One region of the Paenarthrobacter sp. NPDC089322 genome, then DNA from elsewhere that is predicted to be linked to it. Evidence: riboswitches for the same ligand, from Rfam matches in the RefSeq annotation. Region 1 holds a riboswitch; each other region holds the start of a gene.
What was found. Region 1 has a riboswitch for thiamine pyrophosphate ahead of AB0N65_RS14220 (ECF transporter S component). Riboswitches for the same ligand answer to the same signal wherever they lie in the genome.

Region 2: linked by a shared signal. The riboswitch ahead of thiD (bifunctional hydroxymethylpyrimidine kinase/phosphomethylpyrimidine kinase) and the one ahead of AB0N65_RS14220 (ECF transporter S component) in region 1 are both predicted to bind thiamine pyrophosphate.
Region 3: linked by a shared signal. The riboswitch ahead of thiC (phosphomethylpyrimidine synthase ThiC) and the one ahead of AB0N65_RS14220 (ECF transporter S component) in region 1 are both predicted to bind thiamine pyrophosphate.

The regions. Positions count from the first base shown of each region.
Region 1 is NZ_JBFBGW010000014.1:46,722-52,233, reverse strand. It holds gene AB0N65_RS14250 (Na+/H+ antiporter subunit D) at 1-1,184, shown strand, start outside; gene AB0N65_RS14245 (Na+/H+ antiporter subunit E) at 1,181-1,747, shown strand; gene AB0N65_RS14240 (monovalent cation/H+ antiporter complex subunit F) at 1,744-2,022, shown strand; gene mnhG (monovalent cation/H(+) antiporter subunit G) at 2,012-2,416, shown strand; gene AB0N65_RS14230 (DUF4235 domain-containing protein) at 2,521-2,781, opposite strand; gene AB0N65_RS14225 (NUDIX domain-containing protein) at 2,834-3,505, opposite strand; TPP riboswitch at 3,659-3,795, shown strand; gene AB0N65_RS14220 (ECF transporter S component) at 3,872-4,492, shown strand; gene AB0N65_RS14215 (ABC transporter ATP-binding protein) at 4,492-5,512, shown strand, end outside.
Region 2 is NZ_JBFBGW010000002.1:351,182-356,693, reverse strand. It holds gene AB0N65_RS03710 (Rne/Rng family ribonuclease) at 1-864, shown strand, start outside; TPP riboswitch at 1,074-1,172, shown strand; gene thiD (bifunctional hydroxymethylpyrimidine kinase/phosphomethylpyrimidine kinase) at 1,163-2,683, shown strand; gene rplU (50S ribosomal protein L21) at 3,063-3,371, shown strand; gene rpmA (50S ribosomal protein L27) at 3,432-3,695, shown strand; gene obgE (GTPase ObgE) at 3,832-5,418, shown strand; gene proB (glutamate 5-kinase) at 5,408-5,512, shown strand, end outside.
Region 3 is NZ_JBFBGW010000003.1:346,322-351,833, reverse strand. It holds gene AB0N65_RS05570 (amidohydrolase family protein) at 1-1,074, opposite strand, end outside; TPP riboswitch at 1,149-1,256, shown strand; gene thiC (phosphomethylpyrimidine synthase ThiC) at 1,250-3,136, shown strand; gene AB0N65_RS05560 (alpha/beta hydrolase) at 3,119-3,841, opposite strand; gene ffh (signal recognition particle protein) at 3,896-5,476, opposite strand.

The DNA.
Region 1 (5,512 bases):
ACGCCTTCCTGACGGGTGACCTCTTCAACCTCTACGTTGGCTTCGAGATCCTGCTGACAGCAAGCTACGTCCTGATGACACTGGGCGGGACAGGCCCCCGGATCCGTGCCGGTGTCACGTATGTGGTGGTCTCCGTGGTGTCGTCCGTGCTGTTCCTCATCGCGATCGCGATGATCTACGGGGCCACGGGAACAATCACCATGGCGGACCTTGCCATCAAGTTGGCGGAACTGGACCAGGGCACCCAGAACCTGCTGCATGTGATGCTGCTGGTGGCGTTCGGGATCAAAGCTGCCGTGTTTCCACTCTCGTTCTGGCTCCCGGACTCCTATCCCACGGCGCCGACCCCGGTCACGGCTGTGTTCGCCGGCCTGCTCACCAAAGTTGGCGTCTACGCGATGGTCCGGACCGAAACTCTTCTCTTCCCCGGGGACACCCTCAACGTACCTTTGATGGTGGTTGCCTTGCTGACCATGGTGGTGGGCATTCTTGGTGCCCTGGCGCAGAGCGACATCAAGCGTCTGCTCTCCTTCACTCTCGTCAGCCATATCGGCTACATGGTGTTCGGGCTGGCAATGTCTTCGGTCACGGGCCTGGGCGCGGCGGTCTTCTACGTGGCCCACCACATCACCGTGCAGACCAGCCTGTTCCTGGTCACGGGGCTCATAGAACGCCGCGGCGGCTCTTCCTCCGTGGACCGGCTGGGCGGGCTGGCCAAGCTTTCGCCGCTCTTGGCCTTGCTCTTCTTTGTCCCGGCGATGAACCTCGCAGGCATCCCGCCGTTCTCAGGCTTCCTTGGCAAACTTGGACTCCTGCAGGCGGGAGTTGAGCTGGGAACGCCATTGGCCATCGTGTTGGTGGCGGGCGGCGTTGTGACCAGCCTCCTGACCTTGCTGGCCATTGCCCGTGTGTGGAACAGGGCGTTCTGGCGCAAGCCCGAGGACGCGGAATTTCCCGATCCTGTGCTGCAGACGCCGGGAAACATCGGAGTCCTCCCCAGGACCATGGTGGGATCCACGGCAGGACTGGTGGTATTCGGCGTGGCACTCACGGTCTTCGCCGGCCCGCTCTTCCAGCTTGCCGGCGGTTCAGCGGAGATCATGCTGGACCGTTCGGCGTACATCCACTCTGTCCTGGGCGACTCAGCCCCTGTCCCGCCTCTTGCCCAAGGCGGTGCCAAGTGAGCCGCAAACCCATTTCCTTCCGCACCGAATTGCCCCTGCTTATCTGGCTGGTCATCGTTTGGGGAGCGTTGTGGCAGGACTTCAGCCCTGGCAATCTTTTGTTCGGCGCGCTGATCGCTGTTGTCGTGGCAAAGCTCTTCTACCTGCCGCCGGTTGAACTCAGCGGCCGCTTCAACGTGCTGCGTGCAATTCCATTCGCTGCGCTGTTTCTCGCCAAAGTCGTGGCAGCGAGCTTCCTCGTCCTTTACCTGGCCGTAGCCAAAGGGCCCAAGGTGCGCAGCGCCGTCGTCGAGGTTCCGTTACGGAGCCATTCGGATCTCATGGTGACGGCCACCGGGCATGTCATCTCGTTGATCCCTGGCTCGCTGGTGGTGGAGGTGGACCGGTCAACTTCCACCCTGTACCTGCACGCGCTCAATATCTACAACGAAGCCGATGTCGCGAAGATCCGACGCGAAGTCCAGAACATTGAGGCAGGACTCATCAGGATCATGGGCACGCCGGAGGAAGTCGAGGAGCTGCGGGATGAATCCCGTACGGGGATGGAAGGGGCAGCGCTGTGAAGGAACTCGTTCTGGTGGTTACCGCCGTCATCCTGAGCCTGGCTGCCGCCGGTGCCATCATCCGCATAGCGATCGGGCCGTCGTTGCTGGACCGTGTACTTGCTTCCGACGTCCTGCTGGCGATCGTGGGGGCAGCCCTGGCGATCGACATGGCCCTGAATCGACACCTCAACAACCTCATGCTGCTCGTGGCCCTGGCCGTCATCGGCTTCATCGGTTCGGTGACAGTGGCCCGCTTTGTTGCCGAAAGGAGGGAACAGAGCAATGAGTCCTGAAACCACCGGTGTGGACGCCGTCATCGATGCAGTAACCGCTGTCTTCCTGGTGGTCGGCGCCCTGATGTCCCTCGGCGCAGCCATCGGATTGCTGCGCTTCCCGGACCTCATGAGCCGCATGCACGCAGCCACCAAGCCGCAGGTCCTCGGGCTGTTCCTGATGCTCGCCGCCATAGGTCTCCAGATGCGCACCTGGTGGGTATGGCCGGTGTTGCTGGTGGCGTGGATCTTCCAGCTGCTGACGGCGCCCGTGTCCGCGCATATGGTGGGCCGTTCCGCCTACCGGACCAAGCACGGACACCGCGAGCTCCTCACCAAGGACGAGCTGGAAGCCGTAGTCCAGCGGGCAGCAGGCGAACAGCCGGGGAACAACACGCTCGACGGCGGCCGCTGACTTTTGCGGTTCGGCCCTCTGAGTGGTCGGTTCCGCACGGTGGGGCCGCGCTCCGGCGGGGTCGGTGCGGTGCGGCGGGTCGTTGCAGTCCGGCGGGGCGGCGGTCAGACGATGTCGTGCGTCTTCGCGAAGCGGGCGATGGCCCGCTGTGTGCTTCGACTTGAGAGGACCTGGATCAGCGTGCTGACGAAAGCCGAGATCAGCGCGAACGTCAATGCCGAGCGCAGGCTTGTCTCCAGGTCGTCGTGACCCTTGGGCGGTTTGTTGCCGGTGACTTTTTCCCAACCGATGTTGACCAATTTGGTGCCGACAAATCCGGCTCCCAGGCTCACGCCGGCACCTAGCAGCTTCAAGAGGAAGTTCATGCCACCAGCCTAGCCTCACATCCCCTCAGCTTGGCGTTGTTGGAGGGTGGCGTCAGTTGCGGTTTCCCCGCTCTTTGAGGAACGCCGCCAGAGAACCCCGGGGTGCCAGGACGGGGACAACGTCGTGGTCAGCCGACCATACGGCACTCACAGTAGGAAACTCAGCGATTTCTTTGAGCAGGTAGTACGTGGGCGGCATCAGTTGCAGCTTTCCTTCTGCCTCTGCGGCGAGGATGTCTTGCACGGGCATCCATAGGGACTGCCAGGCTTCAGTTGTCTGATGCTGTGGCTCGGCACCAGGAGAAGGCCTGGCAACATAGAAGTAGGTGTCAAAGCGCTTGGGCATGTCCACGGGTGTGATCCAGTTGGCCCAGGGGCGAAGCTCAGCAGCGTCAAGGTTGAGTCCGGCCTCCTCGGAAACCTCCCTCAAGGCCGCTTTCAATACCGTGCCTGCCTGGACATGCAACCGGTCTGGTTCCACAGCAATGGACGTGAGGTGCCAAGCCGCGCCGTGTTGCTCGAGCAGGCCACCGGGGAAGTCCCAGCCTTCACTGTCTGCGGCATCCACTCGTCCTCCGGGGAAGACCACCATGCCGGCGGCGAAGTCCATGGTGGACACCCGGTGCTGGACGAACGCTTCAAGTCCACGCGGTGCATCGCGGAGCAGGATCACACTAGCTGCGAGTCGGGGCTCGGCTACTGGAACGTCGGAACCGGAAGTCATGGAGACATTCTCGCAGGTGTGTTGTGGGGCCTGGTGTGCGTGCCACAACGCGGGCGAGGCGCGCGGAGTTGGCCTCGCAACGGGAATATGACCGATCCCATGACTCCGAAAAGCCCTCCGGGTGTAAACTGAACCACGCCCATAAGGGCGGATTGATAACGACAGGGGAGCGCCGCCGTCGAATCCTGCAGGCATGCAGGTGACGCGAGGGCGCTGAGAGTGCGGACAGCCGCAGACCCTCGAACCTGATCCGGTTAGTACCGGCGCAAGGGAGTCGAGCTTCTCAGAGTGTCCGGAACCGGGTGGCGCATGCCGGCCGGGATTTCCGGGGAGCACTTTCCCCTCCTGTAACCTCAGGAGGCAGAAATGACCACGGCAAGCGTGAAGAAGACCAGTTACACCTGGCGTGTTGTAGACATCGTGGTGGCAGCTTTGATTGCCATCGCAGGCGGCGTGATCTTCTGGGCATGGTCCCAGGGCGCCGCGATCGTATCCATTCCCATGAACGCGGCCTACCCGCCCCTGACCGGTTTGATCGCCGGTGGTTGGATGATCCCCGCGGTCCTGGGGATGCTCATTATCCGCAAGCCGGGAGCGGCGTTGTTCTGCGAGACCGTGGCCGCTACCGGTGAACTCATCATGGGTTCCCAGTACGGCACAACGGTCCTGATCTCGGGCCTTCTCCAGGGCTTGGGCGCTGAACTCGTTTTCGCCGCCTTCCGCTACAAGAAGTTCAACCTCTCCACTGCCCTGCTCGCGGGAGCCGGCGCGGGTCTCTTCTGCGGCCTCAACGATTCCTTCATGCCGTGGGGCTGGAACATCGCCTACGAAGCCGTGGACAAGCTGGCTTACATCGCGTTCACCACGATCTCCGGAGCCATCATCGCCGGCGCGTTGTCCTGGGTGGCCACGCGTGGCCTCGCCAAGACCGGTGTGCTGAGCGCCTTCGCGTCCCGCAAGGCCGCTTCGGAGCCCGTCTTCAACTGATGTCCTCCACGCAAAACGGCGTCCGGCCTGCCGCCATCACCGCCGAAGGGTGGGGATGGCGGCATGCCGGCCGTTCCATGCCGGCGATCCAGGGCCTTGACTTACGGATCGAGCCCGGTGAGCGCGTGCTGCTGCTGGGACCCTCTGGCGCGGGCAAGTCGACGTTGCTTCATGCCCTCGCCGGGGTGCTGGGTGACGAAGAGGACGACTCGGACGAGACGGGCTCGCTCCTGATCGACGGCGCTCCTCCCCGGGAGCAGCGTGGCCGCGCCGGGCTGATGCAGCAGGACCCGGAAACCCAGGTGGTCCTCTCACGCGTGGGGGATGACGTCGCCTTCGGCGCGGAGAACCTGGCCGTGCCCCGGGAGGACATCTGGGCACGTGTCCATGAAGCGCTCGACGACGTCGGGTTGCGTACCGCTTCCGGCCGCGGTTTGGCGTTGGACCACCCGACGGCGGCACTCTCCGGCGGGCAGAAGCAGCGCCTCGCGTTGGCCGGCATCCTGGCGATGCGTCCGGGGCTGATCCTGCTGGATGAACCCACCGCCAACCTGGACCCCGCGGGCGTGCTGGAGGTCCGCGACGCCGTGCGCCGTTGCCTCGACAAGACGGGCGCCACCTTGGTTGTGGTGGAACACCGTGTGGCCGTGTGGAAGGACCTGGTGGACAGGATTGTCGTCCTGCAACCGGGCCGGGCCGCAACACCCAGCACAGGAGCGGGCACGCCGGGTGTCCTTTTGGACGGTCCACCGGAGCAAGTACTCTCCGAGGCCCGCAGCATGCTGATGGCTGCCGGTGTGTGGGTGCCGGGGTACATCCCGGAAACCCGCACCAGGACGCAGGCGCCGGAAGCAGCCGCACAGCTCCTCATTGCGGCGCAAGACGTTGCGGTCTCACGCCAGAAGCCCCGGCGCCGCGGTTTCAAGACGATTCCGCCATTGCCGGTCCAGTCTGACATCACCGCGCAGGTGAGGGCCGGGCAGGCGCTCACCGTCACGGGTCCGAATGGTGCAGGCAAGT
Region 2 (5,512 bases), on a different contig from region 1:
GCCGGCCGTGGCGTCGTAACCCATGACGAACCCGTGGAACACCGCCGCGCAAACACCGTGGCCGCCGAGCACCACCGTCCGCATGCGGAACCTCAACAACCCGCAGGCCGGACGGAACGCAAGCGTCGCCGCGGCAAGGGTGGCGGACAGGGCCCCGCAGAGTCTTCGACGCCGGTCCACACCTCTTCCGCTCCGCCGGCACCTACGGCAAGCGTTGAGGCCGTTGACCCGGTTCGCCAGGCCAAAGCCGAAGCAACCAGGGCCGCTTTGGCAACCATCGCCGCTGCGGCGCATGCGGCCCACCTGCACGACGACGAGATTCATCGCGCGGAGGAGCAAGCACGCGCTGCGGCCGGCCAGCAGCACGCCGATGCCGCTGGTGCAACCACAGGCAGTGCTAAATCATCGTCCGAGGCGGGCGGAGCGGACACTCCTGACTCCCATGAGGCAGGCGCCACCCGGCAAGGGCGGACCACTCCCGTCCTTCGCTTTGGCGGGGAAGAGGTTGCCCTGCCGTTCGTTGAGCACCACGAAGAGCCCGCAGCGAGCAAGCCGGCCATGAGCCTGGATCTTCTGGCCGAAGCATTCTCGCACCTCGGCGCACCCGCCCCGGAGGAAGAGGCTTCTCGTCCTGCCGGGTCCGAGGCCGCATCGCCGTCCCGGGGGCGCCGCGGACGCAGGAACCGAAGCGCGAGCAGGGCACAGGGCGCCGCCAACGAGACGAGCGTTGAGCACCACGAGGTAGCAGCCTCCGCGGCGGGTGGGTCATCGCACGAGGCCAAGGCCCCCGGGGAACCCGTCAAGAAGACTGTGGCGGAAGAGCCCATCATCCTCGGGGTCGGAGTACCCGCTTCCGAACTCTAGCCCGGAAATTAAGCACGTGGCTAAGAAGCGCACGTGTGGCATGGGAGCCAGAACAGAAGGGCCCCGCGTTCACCGCTCACTGCGGCGAACGCGGGGCCTTTTGCCGTGCGGACAAGCCGGGAGGCGGCTCCGGCCGATTTGCCGCCGGTCACATCCGGACCCGAACGGTGTATGGGTTGCAGGGCGCCATTGCTTCCCGGCTAGGCTTGGAGGTTGACACGGGGTGCCGGGCGAAGGGCCGGGCTGAGATCCAGACCCGTTGAACCTGTCCGGTTAGCACCGGCGAAGGGATGTCCTGATGACTTCATCGTCGTTTTCTCCTGTCTACCCCCTGGCTGCCGTGGGCCGGCCCCATCCCCGGGTGCTCAGCATTGCCGGCTCTGATCCCTCGGGCGGCGCCGGCATCCAGGCGGATCTCAAGAGCATCGCTGCCCATGGCGGCTATGGCATGGCGGCGATCACGGCGCTCACGGCGCAGAACACCCTGGGTGTCACCGCGGTGCACGTGCCACCCGTGGAGTTCCTTCGTCAGCAATTGCTTGCCATCAGCAGCGACGTCGCCATCGATGCCGTCAAGATCGGGATGCTGGGTGACGCGGCTGTTGTCCACGAAGTCCGCACCTGGCTCGAAGAGGTACGTCCCGCCGTCGTGGTTGTTGACCCGGTGATGGTGGCCACCAGCGGCGACCGCCTCCTGCGGGAATCTGCCGAGGCCGCATTGCGGACGCTCCTGCCGTTGGCTGACCTGATCACTCCCAACCTTCCCGAATTGGCCATGCTGCTCGGGGAGTCCGAGGCCGGAGACTGGGCCTCGGCGCTCGACCAGGGGAAACGGCTCGCAGCTGAATGCGGCACCACGGTTTTGGTGAAGGGAGGACATCTTGCAGGCGGCGAATGCCCTGATGCCTTGATCAATACAAGCGGACTCTTGCGGCAGGACGTGATAGAGGTGGCCGGTCCCCGCGTGGCGACGGTCAACAGCCACGGTACCGGTTGCTCGCTCTCTTCCGCGCTGGCTACGGTCCAAGCCCGGACAGGTGACTGGGAAGCTTCCTTGCGCGAGGTGAAGCCATGGCTGCTGCAGGCCCTCACGACGGCGGACCGGCTGGAAGTCGGCAGCGGCAGCGGACCGATCAATCACTTCCACCACCTCACCGACACCTTGCGGCCCGGCGACTTCGCGGCGCGGCTGTGGCAGGAAGCGACGCCGGAACTGGAGGCCATCTACGGCCTGCCCTTTATTCAAGGACTGCAGTCGGGCGCTCTTCCGGAAAGCGGGTTCAACTACTATCTTGCCCAGGACGCCATCTACCTCAACGGCTATTCGAGGGTCCTGGCGAGGGCTGCAGCACTTGCCCCGACGGAGGAAGAGCAGTTGTTCTGGGCACGGTCGTCACAGCAATGCCTGGAAGTGGAGTCGGAACTGCACAGGAACTGGCTGAGTACCCGCCAGGCTTCCACCCGGACAGGACCGGTCACCAAGTCGTATGTTGATCATCTCGTGGCATCGTCGGCCGCGGGCAGTTACGCGGTACTGCTGGCAGCGATCCTGCCGTGCTACTGGTTGTACGCAGAGGTAGGCCAGGAACTCCACGCAGCCTATGTGGCTGCCGGCGCGTCCAGCGACCACCCGTATGCCGAGTGGCTCAAGACCTACGCCGACGAGGACTTTGCCGCGGCAACCAGGAAAGCCATCGACTTCACGGACGTCGCTGCACGCATGGCTTCCGGCGCCGAGCGCGCTGCGATGGTGGAGGCCTTCGCGCAATCCTGCCGTTACGAAACAGCCTTCTTTGACGCACCCAGGTTGTACGCCTGAGGTTCAGGCTCGAAGGAAGCATTGCCCGTTCCGTTGTCCGTTGCCGCGCGTCGTTTCGCAGATCCCGTCATGCGGGTCCGGGCGCTGTAAGCTGTAGGGGCACGGTGCCGGGCGAGCCCCTTTCAAGCTGGTGACAAACGTCACTTGGCGGCCTCCAGGCCCGGCCTCATTTGCAGCTGAAGGTCAAACTAGCGTAATCTTGATCTTCGGTGCTTACGCCAACACTTGGGTTATGCCCCTTGGAATTGTTCATGGGATGACTCGCGGGCTTCGATCCGAAGTCCACGGCGTTGAGGCACAGCGCGAATCAGGCCCGAATTCCGGTTCAAGGTTCCGCACGCAAATTTAGTAAGAAACGTCGAGAGAAGTGAGTACCCAAGTGGTGTACGCGATTGTCCGCGCAGGCGGCCGCCAAGAAAAAGTTTCCGTTGGAGACTACGTAACGCTGAACCGCGTCCCCGGTGGAGCCGGCAGCACGCTTGAGCTGCCCGCCTTGCTCCTGGTTGACGGCGACAAGGTCACCTCCGCAGCTGCGGACCTGGCCAAGGTAAAGGTCACGGCTGAAATCCTGGAAGACCTCCGCGGTCCCAAGATTGTCATCCAGAAGTTCAAGAACAAGACCGGCTACAAGAAGCGCCAGGGTCACCGTCAGGAACTGACCAAGATCAAGATCACGAGCATCGCGTAACTTTCGTTACCGCTGTTCAGGTTTTCAGTTTCCCCAGAAATTTAGAGGCAGGCATTTCACATGGCACACAAAAAAGGCGCGAGCTCCACTCGCAACGGTCGTGACTCCAACGCACAGCGCCTCGGCGTCAAGCGTTTCGGCGGTCAGGTAGTTTCCGCAGGCGAAATCATCGTTCGCCAGCGTGGCACCCACTTCCACCCCGGTGCAGGCGTCGGTCGCGGTGGCGACGACACCCTGTTCGCCCTGCAGGCAGGTGCGGTTGAGTTCGGTACTCGCCGCGGCCGTCGCGTGGTGAACATCGTTGCTGCTGCAGCTGCAGAGTAACAACAAGTTCTGAACCGGTGGAGCGGGCCAAACGGCCCGCTCCACCGTTCTTTTAACAGCATTACAATCTACTAGGGCGCCGCCGTGGGCCCTGGAAACAGCAATTGTGCTGAACGCAGCACCAGAGGAGATTCACGTGGCCAGCTTTGTAGACCGGGTAGTCCTGCACGTATCCGGCGGAACCGGCGGCCACGGCTGTGTCTCTGTCAAGCGGGAGAAGTTCAAGCCCTTGGGTGGTCCCGACGGCGGAAACGGCGGCAACGGAGGAGACGTCATCCTTCGCGTGTCTGCCCAAACCACCACTTTGCTGGACTACCACCATGCCCCGCACCGCCACGCCACCAACGGTGGCCCGGGCATGGGCGACTGGCGGGGCGGCAAGAACGGCGAAACCCTGGTTCTTCCCGTGCCGGACGGCACCGTGGTGAAAACCAAGGACGGGGAAGTCCTGGCTGACCTGGTGGGTGAAGGCACGGAATTTGTTGCTGCCGCCGGTGGCCAGGGCGGCCTCGGAAACGCCGCGCTTTCCTCGCAGAAGCGACGCGCGCCCGGTTTTGCCCTTCTCGGCATTGAGGGTGAATCCAGCGACATCGTCCTGGAATTGAAGTCGATTGCAGACATCGCACTGGTCGGTTTCCCCTCCGCGGGCAAGTCGAGCCTCATTGCTGCCATGTCGGCTGCACGCCCCAAGATCGCCGACTACCCGTTTACTACCCTCATTCCCAACCTTGGCGTGGTCCAGGCCGGTGACGTCCGCTTCACCATTGCCGATGTCCCCGGGCTGATCGAGGGCGCCAGTGAGGGCAAAGGCCTTGGCCACAACTTCCTCCGCCACGTAGAGCGCTGCGCCGCGTTGGTGCACGTCCTTGACTGCGGCACGCTGGAATCCGACCGTGATCCCCTTTCCGACCTTGCCATCATCGAGGCGGAGTTGGAGAAGTACGCCGTCGATATGAGCTACGCAGGTGCCGATGGCGAAGTGGTTCCGCTCAACGAGCGGCCCAAACTGGTGGTCCTGAACAAGGTGGACCTCCCGGACGGCAAGGATATGGCGGAGTTCGTACGCCCCGATCTCGAAGCCCGCGGCTACCGGGTTTTCGAGGTGTCTGCTACCAGCCATGAGGGCCTGCGCCAGCTCGGTTTCGCCATGGCTGAGATCGTTAAAGCGGCCCGGGATGCCGTTGAGACCGCACCTCCCAAGGTTGCCCCGCCCGTACTGCGTCCGCGTGCCGTCAACGAGACCGGTTTCCGCATTCGCCGCGAGGAGAAGAACCTCGAACCGCTCTTCCGCGTGCTTGGCGAGAAGCCTGTCCGGTGGGTCAAGCAGACCGACTTCACCAATGAGGAAGCCATTGGCTACCTCGCTGACCGCCTTGCCAAGCTCGGTGTTGAGACGGAGCTCTTCAAGGTCGGCGCCAAGCCCGGGGACACCGTGGTCATCGGTGAAGATGACGGCGTGGTCTTTGACTGGGAGCCCACCATGATGGCCGGAGCCGAGCTTCTGGCAACTCCGCGTGGCACCGATATCCGCATCGCTGATATCGGGGATCGTCCCACGCGTTCGCAGAAGCGTGAAGAGCAGATCGAGCGACGCGAAGCCAAAGCCGCAGCGCGGGCAGAGCTCGAAGCCGAGCGCAAGGCGGGGATTTGGACCGAGTCCGTCAGCCGCCGTCGCGCCCAACCCGTAAAGGAAAGCACCCTGGATACCGGTGATGACGACTAGGACTGCCGAAGCTCCGAACGCAGAAGTTCTTGAGCGGCAGGCGCTGGCCGCAGCCAAGCGGATTGTGGTCAAGGTCGGTTCGTCCTCGCTGACC
Region 3 (5,512 bases), on a different contig from region 1:
GATGTTCCCTCTCAGGACCACATGCTTGAGCCTGCCCACGGTCTCCAGTTCCAGTCGGGGATCCTCTGAGCAAACCACGACGTCGGCACTCGCACCCTCGCTGATGCCGTCGGCTCCCAGCCAGGCGCGGGCCCGCCACGCAGCAGCGTCCAGGACAGCGCCCGGCGGCAGGCCGGCGTCGTGCAGTTCCTTGAGCTCATCAGCGATCCTGCCATGCGCAATGACGCTCCCCGCATCCGTCCCTGCGTAGATGGTGACACCGGCTTCGAAAGCCTCCACAACCCGCTCACGCCGGCGCTCCCATAAGCGCAGCATGTGGGAGGCGTAGCCAGGGAACTTCGGTTGGGCCTGGGCAGCGATGTCCGGGAAAGTCGCGATGTTGATGAGCGTGGGAACGATCGGCACCGATTCCTCCACGAGCCGGGGAATGTGCCGTGGCAAGAGGCCTGTGGCGTGCTCGATGCAATCGATTCCGGCGTCGAGCATGTCGTCGATCGTGTCCTCGGCGAAGCAGTGGGCCGTAACGCGGGCGCCTTCGTCGTGGGCGGCGGAGACTGCATCCTTGACGAGGTTCTTCGGAAAGGAGGGCGCAAGGTCACCGGCATCGCGGTCGATCCAGTCGCCGACGAGCTTGACCCAGCCGTCGCCGTCGCGGGCTTCCTTCCGGACGGTCTCCACGAGCTCCTCCGGGCCAATCTCATGGCCAAGGCCGCGGAGGTAGCGCTTGCTCCGGGCAATATGGCGACCCGAGCGAATGAGCCGGGGCAAGTCGGAACGCTGCTGGATCCAGCGCGTGTCGCTGGGCGACCCCGCATCCCTGATCAGCAATGTCCCGGCTTGGAGGTCGGCCCGGGCCTGGGCGAGAGCCGTCTGCTCGTCCACTGCCCCGCCTACACCGAGTCCCACATGGCAATGGGCATCAACAAAGCCGGGAAGGACCCAGCCATCCACCACGGTGTCCGGGGTGGCTGTTGGTCGCTCAAAGGTCAGGGTTCCGTCGACGGACCATAGGCCACGCAGCTCCCGGTCCGCCGACACGAGCACGGGCCCGCTGAACTCGATGATGTTTGCCACGGAAAAAATCCTAGCGCCGGGACCCCGCCGCGCCTGTATGACTGGGAGCCCGCGGGCAGCTGTGGTAGCTTCGTCTACGACCACACGGGGGCCCCTGCAGGGGCTGAGATCGGACTGATGCAGTCTGCGACCGTTGAACCTGTCCGGGTAATGCCGGCGAAGGAAGTGAGTATCCTTGAGCACCACAGAAACACAGCACAGCCCTGCCCAAAACACGGCAAACCCTTCCGGGTACCAGGCTGTTACCCAATCCTTGAAATCGCATTCGCTGGCGTACGTGGAGGACCGCGAGACGGGCATACGCGTCCCCGTCACGGAAATCGCGCTGGAGCCCTCGCCCAACGGCCAAGCCAACGCGCCGTTGCAGGTCTACAGAACAGCGGGGCCGGGCAGCGACCCGGTCATGGGCCTCGAACCGTTCCGCGCGGCCTGGATTGAAGCCCGCGGGGACACAGAGGCCTATTCGGGCAGGGAACGGAACCTGCTCGACGACGGTAAGTCCGCCGTCCGCCGGGGAGCAGCCTCTGCGGAGTGGAAGGGCACGCAGCCGGTGCCCCGCCGCGCCGTCGAAGGCAGGACCGTCACGCAGATGCACTACGCGAAGAAGGGCATTGTGACCCCCGAGATGCAGTTCGTGGCCCTTCGGGAAAACTGCGACGTGGAACTGGTCCGAAGCGAGGTGGCCGCCGGACGTGCAATCATCCCCAGCAACATCAACCACCCCGAATCCGAACCGATGATCATCGGCAAGGCATTCCTGGTGAAGATCAACGCCAACATCGGGAACTCGGCCGTCACAAGCTCCATCGCCGAGGAAGTGGACAAGCTGCAGTGGGCAACGCAGTGGGGTGCTGACACCGTCATGGACCTCTCCACCGGCGACGACATCCACACCACGCGGGAGTGGATCATCCGCAACTCCCCCGTCCCGATCGGCACGGTGCCTATCTACCAGGCATTGGAGAAGGTCAATGGTGAGGCCAACAAGCTGACCTGGGAGATCTTCCGGGACACCGTGATCGAGCAATGTGAACAAGGCGTGGACTATATGACCATCCACGCCGGTGTCCTGCTCAGGTACGTGCCGCTGACCGCCAACCGTGTGACAGGGATCGTCTCCCGGGGCGGTTCGATCATGGCGGGATGGTGCCTTGCCCATCACGAGGAAAACTTCCTCTACACGCATTTTGACGAACTCTGCGAGATCTTCGCGAAGTACGATGTCGCCTTCTCACTCGGAGACGGCCTGCGTCCGGGCGCCACGGCCGATGCCAACGATGCCGCCCAGTTCGCGGAGCTGGACACGCTCGCCGAGCTGACGCAGCGGGCATGGGAGTTCGACGTGCAGGTCATGGTTGAAGGGCCGGGGCACATTCCGTTCCACCTCGTCCGCGAAAACGTGGAGCGTCAACAGGAACTCTGCAAGGGTGCCCCCTTCTACACCCTGGGCCCGTTGGTCACGGACGTTGCTCCCGGCTACGACCACATCACCTCGGCCATTGGCGCCACGGAAATCGCACGCTACGGCACCGCCATGCTCTGTTACGTGACACCGAAAGAACACCTTGGCCTGCCGAACAAGGACGACGTAAAAACAGGCGTGATCACCTACAAGATCGCGGCGCACGCAGCCGACCTCGCCAAGGGCCACCCGGGGGCGCACGAACGCGACGACGCACTCTCCAAAGCCAGGTTCGAATTCCGATGGCGTGACCAGTTCGCGCTCTCCCTTGACCCGGTGACCGCGGAAGCCTTCCACGACGAAACCCTGCCCGCCGAACCGGCAAAGACCGCGCACTTCTGCTCCATGTGCGGACCCAAATTCTGCTCCATGCGCATTAGCCAGGACATCCGGGACGAGTACGGCTCAGCCGAAGCACAGGCCGCGATCGCCGGAATGTACAACGGCATGCGTGAAAAGAGTGAGGAATTCCTGGCGTCGGGCGGAAAGGTCTACTTGCCGGAGCTCCGGATGCCGGTAACCACGCAGCAGGGTGTAACCGGCCTGAACGAACCGGGGCGGAATCAGGCAGGACAGCGCGATTCAGGAAGCCTTAGCTGACATTGATCGCCCGACGTCGGCAATGAAGGACCTGATGGTCCTGTCTCCGTCGACGGAATCCTGGGGCCGGTGCCCGCCCGCTGCCACGCGGCGAAGGGCACCGGTCTCCTGCAGGTACCCGGCGATTTCCTCATACAACGGTTCCCATCCGCCGGTGAGGACCAGCGTGGGCACGCCGGGCACAATGTGCAGGGGAGCTTCCCACGGGGGCGCCTGCAACCGGAGCCGGCGGGCAGAACGGCGGGCCTCCGGCGTGTCCGGCCCGTCAGCTTGGGCAGAGTAGGCACGCCGGAAATACTCCCGCTGGTAATCGGCGTCGCTGATGTGGTTCCGGACATCAAACAGCGGCTGCATCAGCGTTCGGTGCGCTGCCGTGGCAGGCAGTTCTGCAGTGAGGGACAGGCACGCAGGCTCGACCAGCGAAAGCGAATACACGAGGTCGGGGCGCTCAACAGCTGCCAGCATCGCGGAGATCGCGCCTTGTTCGTGGGCCACCACGTGCCCGCCGCCCGCAGCGGAAAGCGACGCCACCTGGATGGCGACATCACCATGGACGTCCGACTCCAGGGGCTCAGCCACGGGGTCAAAGCCGTGCCGACGGAGGAAGAGCGCGTCGTAGGACAGCGCCATGCCATGCTGCTTCGGCCAAGCCGCGGCGCCATAGCTCCCCAGGCCGTGGACGAAGACTACGCGCTGCTTATGCATTGACCCAGCCTATTCCACGGCACCGACAAGGAATCGGAACGGAATCCGGAGCTGCTACTTGCCGAGGAACTTATCGAAGCCCTTGGGAAGGTTGAGCGTGGAGGGATCGAAGTCCGCTGCACCCTTGCCGAAGGCAGCGCCCGTGGGAGCGGCAGACGCCGCAGCAGCGCGCTTGGCCTCGGCATCGCGAAGCTCCTGGGCCGCCTTGGCCGGGTTGCCGGAGCGGGCCTTCTTCTTGGGAGCGCTCTTGCCGCCCTTCCGGCCCCCACCGGGGCCACCCAGTCCGGGCATTCCCGGCATACCCGGCATACCGCCACCCTGCGCGAGCTTCTTCATCATCTTCTGGGCTTGGGCGAAACGCTCCAGGAGGCCATTGACCTCGGAAACGTGGACACCCGAACCCTTGGCGATGCGTGCACGGCGGGATCCGTTGATGATTTTTGGAGCAACGCGCTCGTGCGGCGTCATCGAGCGGACAATTGCCTCGACCCGGTCGATTTCGCGTTCGTCGAAGTTCTCCAGCTGCTGGCGGATGTTTTGCGCACCCGGCATCATCATGAGCATCTTCTTCATGGAGCCCATGTTGCGGATCTGCTGCATCTGGGCGAGGAAGTCGTCCAGCGTGAAGTCTTCCTGGTCGGCGAACTTCTTCGCCATCCGGGCGGCTTCTTCCTTGTCCCAGGCTTTCTCGGCCTGTTCGATCAAGGTAAGGACGTCACCCATGTCCAGGATGCGGGATGCCATACGGTCCGGGTGGAACAGCTCGAAGTCGTCCAGTCCTTCACCGGTGGAGGCAAACATGACGGGCTTGCCCGTGACGGACGCAACCGACAGCGCGGCACCACCGCGGGCGTCGCCGTCGAGCTTGGACAGGACGATGCCGGTGAAGTTCACGCCTTCATCGAAGGCCATTGCCGTGTTCACGGCGTCCTGGCCGATCATGGCGTCGATGACGAACAAGACCTCGTTGGGGATGATGGCCTGGCGGATCCGACGGGCCTGGTCCATCATCTCGGCGTCCACGCCGAGGCGGCCGGCGGTGTCAACAATGACGACGTCGTGCAACTTCTGGCGCGCTTCTTCCACACCGGCCTGCGCCACGGCAACGGGGTCACCGGCGGGGTGTTCGAGCTCGGAGGTGGCACCGGGATGAGGGGCAAAAACGGGGACGCCTGCCCGCTTGCCCACGACTTGGAGCTGGGTCACAGCGTTGGGGCGCTGCAAGTCGCACGCCACCAGCATGGGGCTGTGACCCTGGGCCTTCAGCCATTTGGACAGCTTGCCCGCGAGCGTGGTCTTGCCGGCACCCTGGAGGCCGGCGAGCATGATGATGGTGGGGCCGTTCTTGGCCAGGCGGATGCGCCGGGTCTCGCCACCAAGGATCTCGACGAGTTCCTCGTTGACGATCTTCACAATCTGCTGGCTCGGGTTCAAGGCACCGGAGACCTCAGCCCCGAGCGCGCGCTCGCGGATGCGGGAGGTGAACTCCCGGACCACGGGCACGGCAACGTCCGCGTCCAGGAGGGCACGGCGGATCTCCCGGACCGTGGCGTCGACGTCGGCCTCGGAGAGGCGGCCCTTGCCACGGAGGTTCTTGAAGGTTGCTGTCAACCGGTCAGAGAGTGAATTGAACACGCGCCGTGCACTTCTTTCGATGGTCTACGGATGGCG